Regions from separate parts of the Providencia sp. Marseille-Q8014 genome, predicted to be linked through region 1. Evidence: predicted binding sites of a transcription regulator. Region 1 holds the regulator's gene; each other region holds the start of a gene.
The links. Region 1 encodes Fur, which represses iron uptake genes when iron is present. Its sites were predicted from a motif close to ATAATAATGAGAACNACTATCAA; they were not measured.
Positions count from the first base shown of each region.

Region 1 (3,218 bases):
CCCGATATTCTGATCCTTGATGAAGCCACATCGGCGTTAGATTATGACTCAGAGGCCGCAATCATGAAGAATATGCCACTTATTACTAAAGGAAGGACAGTCATCAGTATCGCACATCGCTTAAACACGATTCAGTATGCCGATAGGATTTGTGTTATTCGCAATGGCGAAATTGCCGAAATCGATACCCACCCAAATTTACTACAGAAAAATGGCGTTTATGCCCGTCTGTGGCGGCAGCAGACCCAGTAAATTGTGCTTAATTAGCACCAATAGAATCTAGATTGGTGCTTTTTCAAGCAAATCATTCTTTTTTTTACTATCAATAACTTTCGCTCCATATACGCTATGGTACAAGGGAGTCAGCTAGGGTATCATTGCGCGCTGGATTATTGGTACACGCCCTTTAGCATTAAAAAAATATGGCAAAAGAACAAACTGATCGCACTACCCTTGATTTGTTCGCTGAGGAACGCAGGCCTGGGCGACCTAAAACAAGTCCGCTATCGCGGGATGAACAATTAAGAATTAACAAACGAAACCAACTTAAGCGTGATAAGGTCAAAGGACTACGCCGCGTCGAATTAAAACTCAATGAAGATGCAGTGGCCATATTGAATCAATTGGCTGATGAAAAAAACATGAGCCGTAGTGAGCTAATAGAAGAAATGTTGATGTCACAACTAGCACTGGTCTACGAGCCTTCTGGTGAATGATTTCCTCTTCTAAATCACACAAATTCGACAGATTTATTCACGCTTTTTCGCCAAAATAGGGCCAAAATTCTCGTTATTTTAGTTCAAATTTAGCCCTATCTGGCTTGAACAAACCAGATTGGAAAAACAAGAGGTTATTCACTTTATGGCAGTCATAGGCATTTTCTTCGGTAGTGACACTGGTAATACAGAAAATATTGCCAAGATGATCCAAAAGAGATTAGGCAGTGAGAACGCGGAAGTTCATGATATTGCTAAATGCAGCAAAGAAGATATTGAAGCATTCGATATTCTACTTCTCGGTATCCCAACTTGGTATTACGGCGAAGCTCAATGTGATTGGGATGACTTTTTCCCAACCCTCGAAGAAATTGATTTTGATGGCAAACTTGTCGCGCTATTTGGCTGTGGTGACCAAGAAGACTACGCAGAATACTTCTGTGATGCAATGGGGACCATTCGCGATATTATTGAACCACGTGGCGCTGTCATTGTCGGTCATTGGCCTACAGATGGCTACCATTTTGAAGTGTCTAAAGGTATGGCAGATGATAATCACTTTATCGGCCTTGCTATTGATGAAGACCGCCAGCCTGAGCTGACTGAAGAACGCGTTGATGCATGGGTACAACAAATTTCAGAAGAGATGTCTCTAGCCGAAATTTTGGGCTAAGCTGACGATAGAAATAAAATGAAACTATTATAATAATGAGACAGAGCATGGTTTCTATTTTTTATTTCCATGCCTATAATTGTAAATCAGTTTCGATGACAACTGAGCTTATGTTAAAAATGTCTCATTATTGTTAAATTTATGATTTAAGATACAGGACAAACCCGCATGACAGACAACAACAAAGCATTGAAGAATGCTGGACTCAAAGTCACTCTTCCAAGATTAAAGATATTGGAAGTACTTCAGGAGCCTGAGTGCCATCACGTCAGTGCGGAAGATCTCTATAAAAAACTCATTGATATGGGCGAAGAGATCGGTCTGGCTACGGTATACCGCGTATTGAACCAATTTGATGATGCTGGCATTGTCACACGTCATAACTTTGAAGGCGGTAAATCCGTTTTTGAACTGACTCAACAGCACCACCACGATCATCTGATTTGTTTAGATTGTGGTAAAGTTATCGAATTCTCTGATAAATCCATTGAAGAACGTCAGACCAATATTGCTGCACGCCATGGTATTAAACTCTCTAACCACAGCTTGTACCTATATGGTCACTGTGCTGATGGCGATTGCCGCGAAAATGCGGATGCTCACGAAGCAAAAGAGTAATTTAATGGTTGAAAAACCATTAACATAATTCATAAAAAGGAACGTATTTAGCTCCTTATATATATACTGATAAACCTCATGAATCACATGGGGTTTTCTTTTATTTATCGCTAAATACTGACGCATGTCTTGCGTCAGCTTGCCTTATTTATCAAGAAAAACATCCTGAGTCATCATCTCTCCCATCCTTCTATTTTCCAATCATCGATCTCATGACAAAACAGACGTTAATCAAACAGTCGCATCATTATATTGTATCTATAAACTCAGCTAACTATAAATAGCTAACAGTTTACGATGAACCTGATGGTGCGATTGTCAGGGAAAGGTGTATTAGAAAAGATAAAGCACCTAAGTGCCAATGACGAGATTACTGAGTCTCCTCAAAATACATGTCGTCTGGATATAGAAAAAAGCGGTGTCTATTGAAGCTGAAAGCGTTAATTTCTTGGCAATCATCGTCTATTAAACATACACGAGTACTGTAATAGGCGGTTAAACCTAGCATTTAAAGAGGTGGTACGCTCTGGCACCACCCTCATAGCCTCTCGTTATTTTTGTACCACCGTTTCTACACGACTTGTTCTTGTTCCAGCTGGGTTTTTGGCTCGTACTTTTACATTACCCTTAACCTTTGGAGGCTTTTGTGCTGAATACGTTTGCCAATGGTCGCTATCTGCTAAAGCATATTCAATCACTAAACCTGGATAACTGATATTGGCGAGTAAAAGGCCATTTTCAATTTTCGCACCAGGCACAGGGATACGATAAGCCACCCCTGCTCTATCTAGGCGGGGTAACTCTTTCATACCAACGAGACTCGCAAAACGGCTCCAATCATCTGCCAGTTTTTGCTGTGAAACATAATTGGTTTTACCGCCGATATATTCACGACCTATTTGGTACTGATTTTCCCATTGCGCTTTATGCCATGCCCTTTCAGCTAAAGGCAGGATGCGAGGAAATAGCATGTATTCCGCCTTATCATCCGTCCTTACAGCTTCGCTCCATAGTTGTCCAGAAAGACCATAGACACCTGGCCATGGCTTATCACTTTTCGCACTAAATGAGTTACCATCCCTATCAACGGAAGTTTCCGCATTTTGTGGTAAATTATCAGGCGCAAAAGAAAAGATTTTTTGTTCGTCACTCGCTCGGGTCGCCCAGTAATAGCCACTTTCATTTGGATTGACTTCATAAGGCATATCTAA
Region 1 covers NZ_CBCOPT010000001.1:2,995,660-2,998,877, forward strand. Annotated here, with positions in the region: gene ACWPW6_RS13230 (type I secretion system permease/ATPase) at 1-252, shown strand, start outside; gene ybfE (LexA regulated protein) at 423-716, shown strand; gene fldA (flavodoxin FldA) at 862-1,389, shown strand; gene fur (ferric iron uptake transcriptional regulator) at 1,558-2,007, shown strand; gene ACWPW6_RS13250 (beta-N-acetylhexosaminidase) at 2,559-3,218, opposite strand, start outside.

Region 2 (3,218 bases), 2.2 Mb from region 1:
TATGAAACATATGGTTGGCTTTATGATGATATTCTTGAGGGATTTGCGATAACCAACGTTTGACAACGTTTGTTTCACTCAACCATCGCCCTTGAAGAAAACCGAGCCAGCAACCGAGGCTTGCCGCTGTTGTGAGCAGTAAAACAGTTGGAATAAAGTGCAATACACCCTTTGCGATGAGGGCGCCCGAAAGAATTAACAGGGTGTCACCGGGTAAAAAAGCGGCAGGGAGTACCCCATTTTCTAATACAATGACAACGAAGAGAACGGTATAAATAACCCAAAGTACTTCTGGATTGGAGAGTTTAAGGAAATCGTGATGCCAGAGTGCCAGTACGATTTCGCGTAGTACTTCCATAATAGTTCCTGTCTATCTGCGAAAAAGCGAATTCTTTTCTATATTACAGGAAAAAAACGTAGCCAGTTTGATTTGTTTACTAAATTAAGCAGATTAGTGGATAAATAACCGCGTTGAATATGCACACTTTCATGTAGAAATAAGCATCATGAAAGTGTGAAAAATAGTTATAGGCTACGTTCAAACGCTTTTTTTAGGTCTTCAATTAAATCTTGAGGATGCTCAAGGCCAACATGAATACGGAACAATGTTCCTTCATTGAAATTGACATCATATTGGCGCATACCGAGTAAATCTTCTTTTTGATATCCGAGAATCAGTGATTCATAGCCACCCCACGAATAACCCATTTTAAAATGGTTAAGATGATTCAAAAAGCTCTCGAACTGTTCTTGAGATAAACGTGATTTTAATTGAAAAGAGAATAAGCCATTACTGCCATTAAAATCACGTACAAAAAAGGTGTGTCCAGGACAAGAAGGCAGAGCAGGATGGAAAACACGATCAACTTCTGGCTGTTGTTCTAGCCACTGAGCGATAGCGAGACCATTTGCCTCATGTTGTTTTAGCCGAGTGGCTAATGTATGTAAGCCCCGACCCGCCATATACACCGTATCAGGGTCAGCAGTTTGCCCGAGTAAATAGGAGTTTTCACGTAAGGTATCGATACAGCGTTCATTGGCAACCGCAACACCTAACATGCCATCAGAATGGCCATTGATGTATTTAGTGGCGGATTGTATTGAGATATCGATGCCTAACAAAAGCGGTTTCAGTAATACGCCAGCAGCCCAAGTATTATCAATCATAATAATAATATCCGATGATTTCTGGCGAACTGCGTTCACGATAGCGGGAAGATCATGGATTTCCATCGTAATAGAGCTTGGCGCTTCGAGAAAAACAATGCGTGTATTAGGGCGAATGAGTTCAGCGATATTCGCCCCGATCATTGGGTCGAAATAGTCTGTATCAACATTGAATTTAGTGAGGATCTTATCACAAAAGTTTTGTGTTGGATCATAAGCAGAACCCGTCACTAGTATGTGATCGCCTGAGGAGATAAAGGATAAGATCGCATTGTTGATCGCCGCGGCACCAGAAGGATACAACACGGCACCTGCACCACATTCGAGCTCAGTCATAGCTTCTTGGAAGGCAAAGTGAGTTTGTGTGCCTCGACGACCATAGAAAAGCACCGATTTTGCCCTATTGCGCGTCGCGTGCTGCTTTTCTTCAAGTGTATTGAAGATGACGGAGGAAGTACGCTGAATAATAGGGTTAACCCCTTTTTGCGTATAAGTCGGATTTCTGCCTAGATGCACGAGTTGTGTTTCAGGTCTAATCTTTGCCATATTGAGTCCTTTAACTTGTACTGAGCGATAGGAAACTAAAAAGATTCATTGAACTTAAATGATTTTGTTGAAGATGTACAAGCGTAAAGACTGAATCGGATTTTTTTTCATGTCAGTGCGTAATAGTCTTGTTCTTATTAAGGGCTTTTTTGTGAAAGGACAAAGAATACGAAAAAAATATTGAATAGTAATGATAATTACTATCAATTCGCGCTGTGTTTGATATTATCTGCACCGTCTTTTGAAAAAAGAGAACAATTGGGCGAGTGAATTTCGCTTTTATAGGTTAGTCGGTGAGCGTGAAATCATCGGCACGAATTTATTAATAGAACACAGAAAAAGAGAGTATAAGGCCAACTGATGCGTAAACTAACAGCTTCTATTCTATTGGCGATAGGCCTGATGGGAACAGCAAGTGCTGAAACCACACCAGCAACAACCCCAACGTCTGCCCAAACGACACCAGCCGCTGCGGCGCCTGCGACAACGAATCCATCGTCTTCAACGCCAGCAAATAATGTACCGGAAACACAAAATCCAGCTACGGCAGAAAATACAACAACACCGACCGTGAGTGAAAGTGTTGAAATTACTACGGATAACCAAGGTGGTTTTGATAAAGACTTATCAGTTTGGGGAATGTACCAAAACGCCGATAATGTTGTGAAAACCGTTATGATTGGTTTGGTATTAGCGTCAGTTATCACATGGGCGTTATTCTTTTCCAAAGGAATAGAACTGCTGGCGGCACGTCGTCGTTTAAAAGCTGAAGTAAAACAGTTAAGAGAAGTGAAATCTTTAGATGAAGCAATGAGTGTTGCTAAAGACTTTAAGTCGAACAGCGTAACACTTTTCCTGCTTAAGCAAGCGGTTCTAGAAAGAACATTGTCAGCTCAAAGCACGGATCTCGCTGGAATTAAGGAGCGCACAGGGTTCCGCCTTGAGCGTTCTATTGCGGCGGTTAGCCGCCATATGGGACGCGGGAATGGTTATTTAGCAACAATAGGGGCCATCTCACCCTTTGTTGGACTGTTTGGTACTGTTTGGGGGATCATGAACAGCTTCATTGGTATCGCTCACTCACAAACCACTAACCTCGCTGTTGTTGCTCCAGGGATTGCAGAAGCACTATTAGCGACAGCAATCGGTTTGATCGCCGCAATTCCAGCGGTTGTTATTTATAACATTTTCGCCAGAATGATTAATAACTACCGTGGCCAAGTTGGTGATGTAGCTGCACAAGCTGCTCTACTCTTAGGCCGCGATCTGGATCTGGCAAATAGCAAAGCAAGGTAACGATTATGGCAATGCGTTTAGGTGACGAACAAGACGATAGTGGTGAAATGCACGAGATTAACGTAACACCATTTATTGATGTTATGTTAGTCCTGCTGATTATCTTCATGGTTGCTGCACCACTAGCAACAGTAGATATCAAAGTTGACTTGCCTGCTTCGACAGCGAAACCGCAACCACGCCCAGAGAAACCGGTATTCCTCACGGTA
Region 2 covers NZ_CBCOPT010000001.1:773,892-777,109, forward strand. Annotated here, with positions in the region: gene ACWPW6_RS03305 (DedA family protein) at 1-358, opposite strand, end outside; gene metC (cystathionine beta-lyase) at 526-1,713, opposite strand; gene exbB (tonB-system energizer ExbB) at 2,074-3,009, shown strand; gene exbD (TonB system transport protein ExbD) at 3,015-3,218, shown strand, end outside.
Region 2: exbB (tonB-system energizer ExbB) is a predicted target of Fur. The motif match lies at 1,898-1,920, and genes of this name have one in related genera.

Region 3 (3,218 bases), 2.7 Mb from region 1:
TAAACTCATCGCAACAGAGACTATCTATCCACATACGGGGCAAGCAGCGAAAGCCGCCGCCGTGGTTGCTGCCTTATGCCAAAAGCACCAAGTGGAATTGGTGGCCATTGGTAATGGTACCGCTTCTAGAGAGACAGAGCGTTTCTTTGCCGAAGTGCAAAAACAGTATCCTGAAGTGACGGCACAAAAAGTCATTGTGAGTGAAGCGGGCGCATCCGTCTATTCCGCTTCAGAGCTGGCAGCACAAGAGTTCCCAGACCTTGATGTATCACTACGTGGGGCCGTTTCTATCGCGCGTCGTCTGCAAGACCCCCTCGCTGAATTAGTAAAAATCGATCCGAAATCGATTGGCGTTGGTCAGTATCAGCACGACGTCAGCCAAACGCAACTAGCCCGTAAACTCGATGCGGTAGTCGAGGATTGTGTAAACTCAGTCGGGGTTGACTTAAACACGGCATCTGTCGCTTTGCTTACGCGTGTTGCTGGTTTGAGCAAAATGATCGCTCAGAATGTCGTGAATTGGCGAGATGAGAATGGCCGTTTTAACGACCGAAAACAGCTCTTGAAAGTGACTCGTTTAGGGCCAAAAGCCTTTGAACAATGTGCCGGTTTCTTACGTATCACTAACGGTGACAACCCACTTGATGCGTCTGGAGTCCACCCAGAGGCTTATCCTGTCGTTGAAAAAATTCTCGATGCCGTTCGTCAACCTCTCAAAGAGATCATGGGCAACTCACAAGCCTTGAATAGTTTAAGCCCCCATGATTTTACAACAGAGCAGTTTGGTGTTCCTACCGTCACGGATATTATCAAAGAGCTAGATAAACCGGGTCGAGACCCTCGGCCTGAGTTTAAAACGGCAACCTTTGCTGAAGGTGTCGAAACCATGAATGATTTGACATTGGGCATGATCCTTGAAGGCTCAGTCACTAATGTCACTAACTTCGGTGCGTTCGTCGATATCGGTGTTCACCAAGATGGTTTAGTCCATATTTCATCGCTGTCTAACAGTTATGTCGATGACCCGCATAAAGTGGTCAAAGCTGGCGATATTGTAAAAGTCAAAGTGATCGACGTTGATATTCCGCGTAAACGCATCGCGCTCACTATGCGCTTAGATGAGCAACCGGGTGATAGCCATAGTCCATCGCGTAGAACGAACCATTCGCAAGATAGAAACTCACGGAAAACACCGTCGACACCTCGCGATACTTCACGAAAAAATAATAGTTCCGCGGGAAACAGTGCGATGAGCGATGCCCTCGCCGCCGCATTTGGCAAAAAACGCTAAGTCAGACTCCGCAATAAAAACACCTCTACAATCGACTTTCTCTTTGATTGTAGAGGTTTTTAATCCCACCCCGACAATTTCATTACGTTAATATTTAACAAAACGAATACATTAAACTGTTTTTATTTACCTGCACAACTTAGGTTCATCAATCCGAAGTGCCCGTATACTCAATGCTTAGTTGATCCATATCAATTCAGCTTGACGAAAAAAGAGGCTAAATATAGTGAATAGTTGATGATTATAATTCTCATTATTAATTAGATTTATTACTACTTACTGTCTTTTTTGGTCCATAAAAAATTATATTTTTAATAATTATCATTACTACTCATGATAAACGGAAGGCGTTATGTCATTACTTCCTCAACATAGCTACAAAATACTCGGTTTCTCACCACAGATAAGCCCCGCTTACCGACAAAAATTGCTTTCACTTGGTCTATTACCCGGCTCTATCTTTAAGGTGGTGCGTTGTGCTCCTTTCGGTGATCCGATTCAAATCGAAACACATCGAGTGAGTCTTGTATTACGCAAAAAAGATTTAGCGTTACTTAACCTTGACGAAACCACAGCCACCTAACATCACGGATTACTGCACCAGGTCGTTATCTTAAATTTTTATTACTGGTAAACACTATGAAACCATTAACTATCGGTCTAATTGGCAATCCAAACGCAGGTAAGACCACACTGTTTAACCAATTAACAGGGTCTCGCCAACGTGTTGGTAACTGGGCAGGGGTGACTGTCGAAAGAAAGGTTGGGCGCTTTAATACAACGCAACATCATATTGAGTTAGTCGACCTACCGGGGACTTACTCTTTAACAACGATTTCTGAGCAAACATCGCTGGATGAGCAAATCGCGTGCTATTTTATCCTCAGCGGTGAAGCCGATATGCTCATCAACGTCGTAGATGCCTCTAATTTAGAGCGTAATCTCTATCTGACATTACAATTAGTTGAATTAGGCGTGCCCTGTATTGTGGCGCTGAATATGCTGGACATCGCACAAAGCCAACATATTGAAATCGATGTGGAAAAATTACAGCAACAATTAGGCTGCCCTGTTATTCCTTTAGTTTCAACTCGAGCAACGGGCATTGATAAGCTCAAACAAGCTATTGATAATCACCCACAAAATAACATGACAGCCTTGGTTGAGTATCCCACGGCGCTATTACAAGCGGTCGATACATTATCAGAACAAATTTCAGCACAACAATTCAGTCAACAGCAGCGTCGTTGGCTGGCGTTGCAAATTCTTGAAGGTGATATTTATAGTCGCCAACGTGCAAATATTACAGAAGCACAACTACATGCTACTCAGCAAAACTTAAAAAATAGCTTAAATGAAGAACCTGAACTGCTAATAGCGGATGCGCGTTATCAATCCATCGCCGCTATCTGTGAAAAAGCGATAAACAATAGTGCTGCTGAACCTAATCAATTAACTCAGTCACTGGATAAAATTATTTTAAATCGTTGGCTTGGGGTGCCGATTTTCCTATTTGTCATGTATCTGATGTTTGTTCTGGCCATTAATATTGGCGGTGCACTACAACCGTTCTTTGAAGGGGCTTCAGAAGCCATTTTTATTCATGGCATACAATGGATTGGTGATTATTTTAGTTTCCCTGATTGGCTAACAGTATTCCTCGCCCAAGGGATTGGTGGAGGTATTAATACCGTTCTCCCACTCGTACCGCAAATCGGTATGATGTACCTATTTTTATCGGTCTTAGAAGATTCAGGCTATATGGCTCGCGCCGCATTTGTGATGGACAGGTTAATGCAAGCGTTAGGCCTACCCGGTAAATCCTTCGTACCACTGATTGTTGGCTTTGGTTGTAACGTTCCTTCTATTATGGGGGCGCGTACACTGGATGCACCACGTGAACGTTTAATTACCGTGCTCATGGCAC
Region 3 covers NZ_CBCOPT010000001.1:269,286-272,503, reverse strand. Annotated here, with positions in the region: gene ACWPW6_RS01180 (Tex family protein) at 1-1,291, shown strand, start outside; gene feoA (ferrous iron transporter A) at 1,644-1,874, shown strand; gene feoB (Fe(2+) transporter permease subunit FeoB) at 1,931-3,218, shown strand, end outside.
Region 3: feoA (ferrous iron transporter A) is a predicted target of Fur. The motif match lies at 1,529-1,551, and genes of this name have one in related genera.

Region 4 (3,218 bases), 940 kb from region 1:
TCACCTAAATCACTTAATGATTAACCAGTAAGAAGAGAGGTAAAGATGTTTTCAGGCATGCCTGCACTCAATCATCAAGAACAACAGGAAGCTGTTGAACGCATTCATCAATTAATGGCAGATGGAATGAGCAGTGGGGAAGCGATCGCACTGGTCGCACAAGAAATTCGTGAGAAGCATAAAGATAAAGAGCAGATTCATGCTCGGTTTGAAGAATAAAATAAATATGAGTAAAACAAACTATTAACATTTATGCTAAAATCTGATACATATTAGTTAAGTCATACCATTTCTGGCAGTTTATAAATATTTCGACTATTTTAGTTAGATGAGATAAATGTCGTAAAAAATTAACTATGGTCACTGAACTAATTTGTTACCTAACATTTTATAGGGATCGGAGGAAGCATGAAGGCTGGAAAAAAAATCGGTTTTGCTTTAGGTAGCTGTGCATTGTTGTTCAGTTCAATTGCATTCAGCGCTAATCAAGAAGAAGGCAAAGCAGCCCCCTTTATTAGCTGTGAAAAATTAGCAGAGCCTCAAATCGCTGCACAAGTTAAAAATGATTTTATGAACAATCGTCTACCTCGTTGGGGAGATGAAAAGGCATTGGTGGGTAAAAAAGCAGTTGCTTGGGTGAATAATCAAGAAGTGACTAAAACGGCGACAGGTTATCAAGTGCCGTTAACGGTAAGAGGATCTAAACAGGATTTACATTATAACGTGGTAGTTGATTGTGAAAAATCCACGATCACTTATAACTCTACAAAATAATCCTCAATATATTATTTAAGTATTGATAGGAAAGGGAGGCATTTAGCTTCCCTTTTTTATGACGCTTGATAACGTCTAACGATTTTTAGGCTCGTATGGAAGACGAGAAAAATGTTGTGAGAGTTGACGATAGTGGATCAACCTTTCCCTAAAATAGTTTCGAAGATGTTCAGGTTGTTCTTGTTCAACGGCTTCTGCAATGACGGCGATATTATAACGCTCTTTAAAGGCAACTCCGGAAGCTTGAAGATCTACGTTGATTTTATCCATTTCGTCTTTAGGTAATAATGCAAGATTATAGCTCATATCCACTCTCAATCACTTCATTGTAGAGAGGATAGTGTAGCAATTTATGGATAAAAATCACTAGATTCATGATGTTTGAAGAGATATAAATAATTTAATACTTTTTATAAAAAAGAGAATTTTGCATATAAAACACGTAATAAATTAATCAATAACCATAATGATATAATGTATTTTTAAATAAGAATAATTCTTGTTCCTCATGAAAAATAATGAAATGACATGAATAAAGATAATGAGATTGATTATTGTTAATCTTACGTAAAGTTATTAATTATCAGTAGATTATATTTTTATGTTTTATTATTGTTTTAGGGTTTTAATTATTTTTATTATATGCATAATAATGGAATTAATCTTAACAGCTAAGGAAAGAATATGTTAACAAATGATATGATCAATAAATTGAATGAGCAGTTAAATCTTGAGTTTTATTCTGCTAATTTATATTTACAAATGAGTGCATGGTGTAGCGATAAAGGCTTTGAAGGTGCTGCGGCGTTTTTAAAAGCGCATTCTCAAGAAGAAATGGAACATATGCAGCGTTTATTTGACTACTTAAGTGATACAGGTGCATTACCGAAGTTAGGTCAAATTGCAGCTCCACCGGTTGATTTCAAATCTATTGCTGATGTATTTACACAAACTTATCAGCACGAACAGCAGATTACAGCAGAAATTAATAAGTTGGCGCATTTAGCGATGACTACGCAAGATTATTCTACGTTTAATTTCTTACAGTGGTATGTTGCAGAGCAGCATGAAGAAGAGAAATTATTCAAATCCATTCTGGATAAACTGGATATGGTGGGTGAAAGTGGCAAAGCGCTATTCTTATTGGATAAAGATCTAAAAAATATGTCTGCCGCTGCACACGTTTAATATAAAACATCAATAGGCTTATGAATCGTAGTGATTAATTTCAACATTCATGAGCCTTTTTCTTTTCATTTTGTGTCAATAATCACACCTTAAACAGCTAAATCGATTTTTTTGGCGATAAAGCGTATTTCTTCCGTATAATGGTTGGCAATAAATCTAAATTCACCTGCAAATTAAGGGGTTACTATGCCAATCTATCAACTCAAATCATCGTGGCGCAAATTAAGTGCGGTTGCTGTATTGTTTTTAGGCATGTCATTTCAACAGGCATTTGCGCATGCGCATTTAAAAGATCAACTTCCAGCAGAGGGTGCTTCAGTAGAACAAGCTCCAGAGTCAATTACCCTAAACTTCTCTGAAGGTATTGAGATCAACTTTACTAAGGTAAAAGTGACGGGGCCTGATAATAGTGTAGTGAAAACAGGTAAACCGGCATTAGACCCAAGTAATGATACCAAGGTTATCGTACCTATCGAAAGCAACCTTGCGACCGGTAAGTATGATGTTAATTGGAGTGTTGTTTCTGTCGATGGACATAAAACAAAGGGTGAATATAGCTTTACTGTGAAATAATCATGTCTCTAGAGGCATTTTATACAGTCATACGCTTTTCCCATTTTGTCGCTGCGATGTTGATGTGTGGTATGTCAATATTCGCGGCTGTTCTCAGTGTTGGCGCTTTTCGTCAGGTTCTTCGTCAACTCCTTAATCGTGCGATTATCTTTAGTGCAGTCATCACGGCACTTACTGCTTTTGCGTGGATGTCTGCTCAAGCTGGGTTAATGGGAGATGGCTGGGAAGATACACTTGATATTGATATTTGGAAGAGCGTTTTTAGTACAACATTCGGTCAAGTGTGGCGTTGGGAATTACTCTTTTCCTTAATGACGCTTGTCGTTGTTTTTATTCGTTCACAAAATCTTCGTTTATACCTGCTGTTAATACTTTCGATTATTCTACTCGGATTACATGCTCTTATTGGTCATGCAGCGATGCATGATGGTTTAATAGGGGGCCTACATCGTTTGAATCAATTCATTCATCTTATCAGCTCAGCCTATTGGTTTGGTGGTTTGTGGCCATTCCTGATTTGCATTCAATTTTTACGTGATAAAAATGAATTAGCTACAGGCTTAGATAAGCAAATATTTGTTAGTTTGATTCGTTTCTCACGTGCAGGACATGTTGCTGTAGTATTGGTATTAATGACAGGGATCATGAGTTCGATAACATTATTGCCAAATTGGCCGTTAAGC
Region 4 covers NZ_CBCOPT010000001.1:2,055,342-2,058,559, forward strand. Annotated here, with positions in the region: gene ACWPW6_RS08990 (YoaH family protein) at 46-219, shown strand; gene yebF (protein YebF) at 409-774, shown strand; gene ACWPW6_RS09000 (DNA polymerase III subunit theta) at 850-1,080, opposite strand; gene ftnA (non-heme ferritin) at 1,459-1,962, shown strand; gene copC (copper homeostasis periplasmic binding protein CopC) at 2,149-2,535, shown strand; gene copD (copper homeostasis membrane protein CopD) at 2,538-3,218, shown strand, end outside.
Region 4: ftnA (non-heme ferritin) is a predicted target of Fur. The motif match lies at 1,310-1,332, and genes of this name have one in related genera.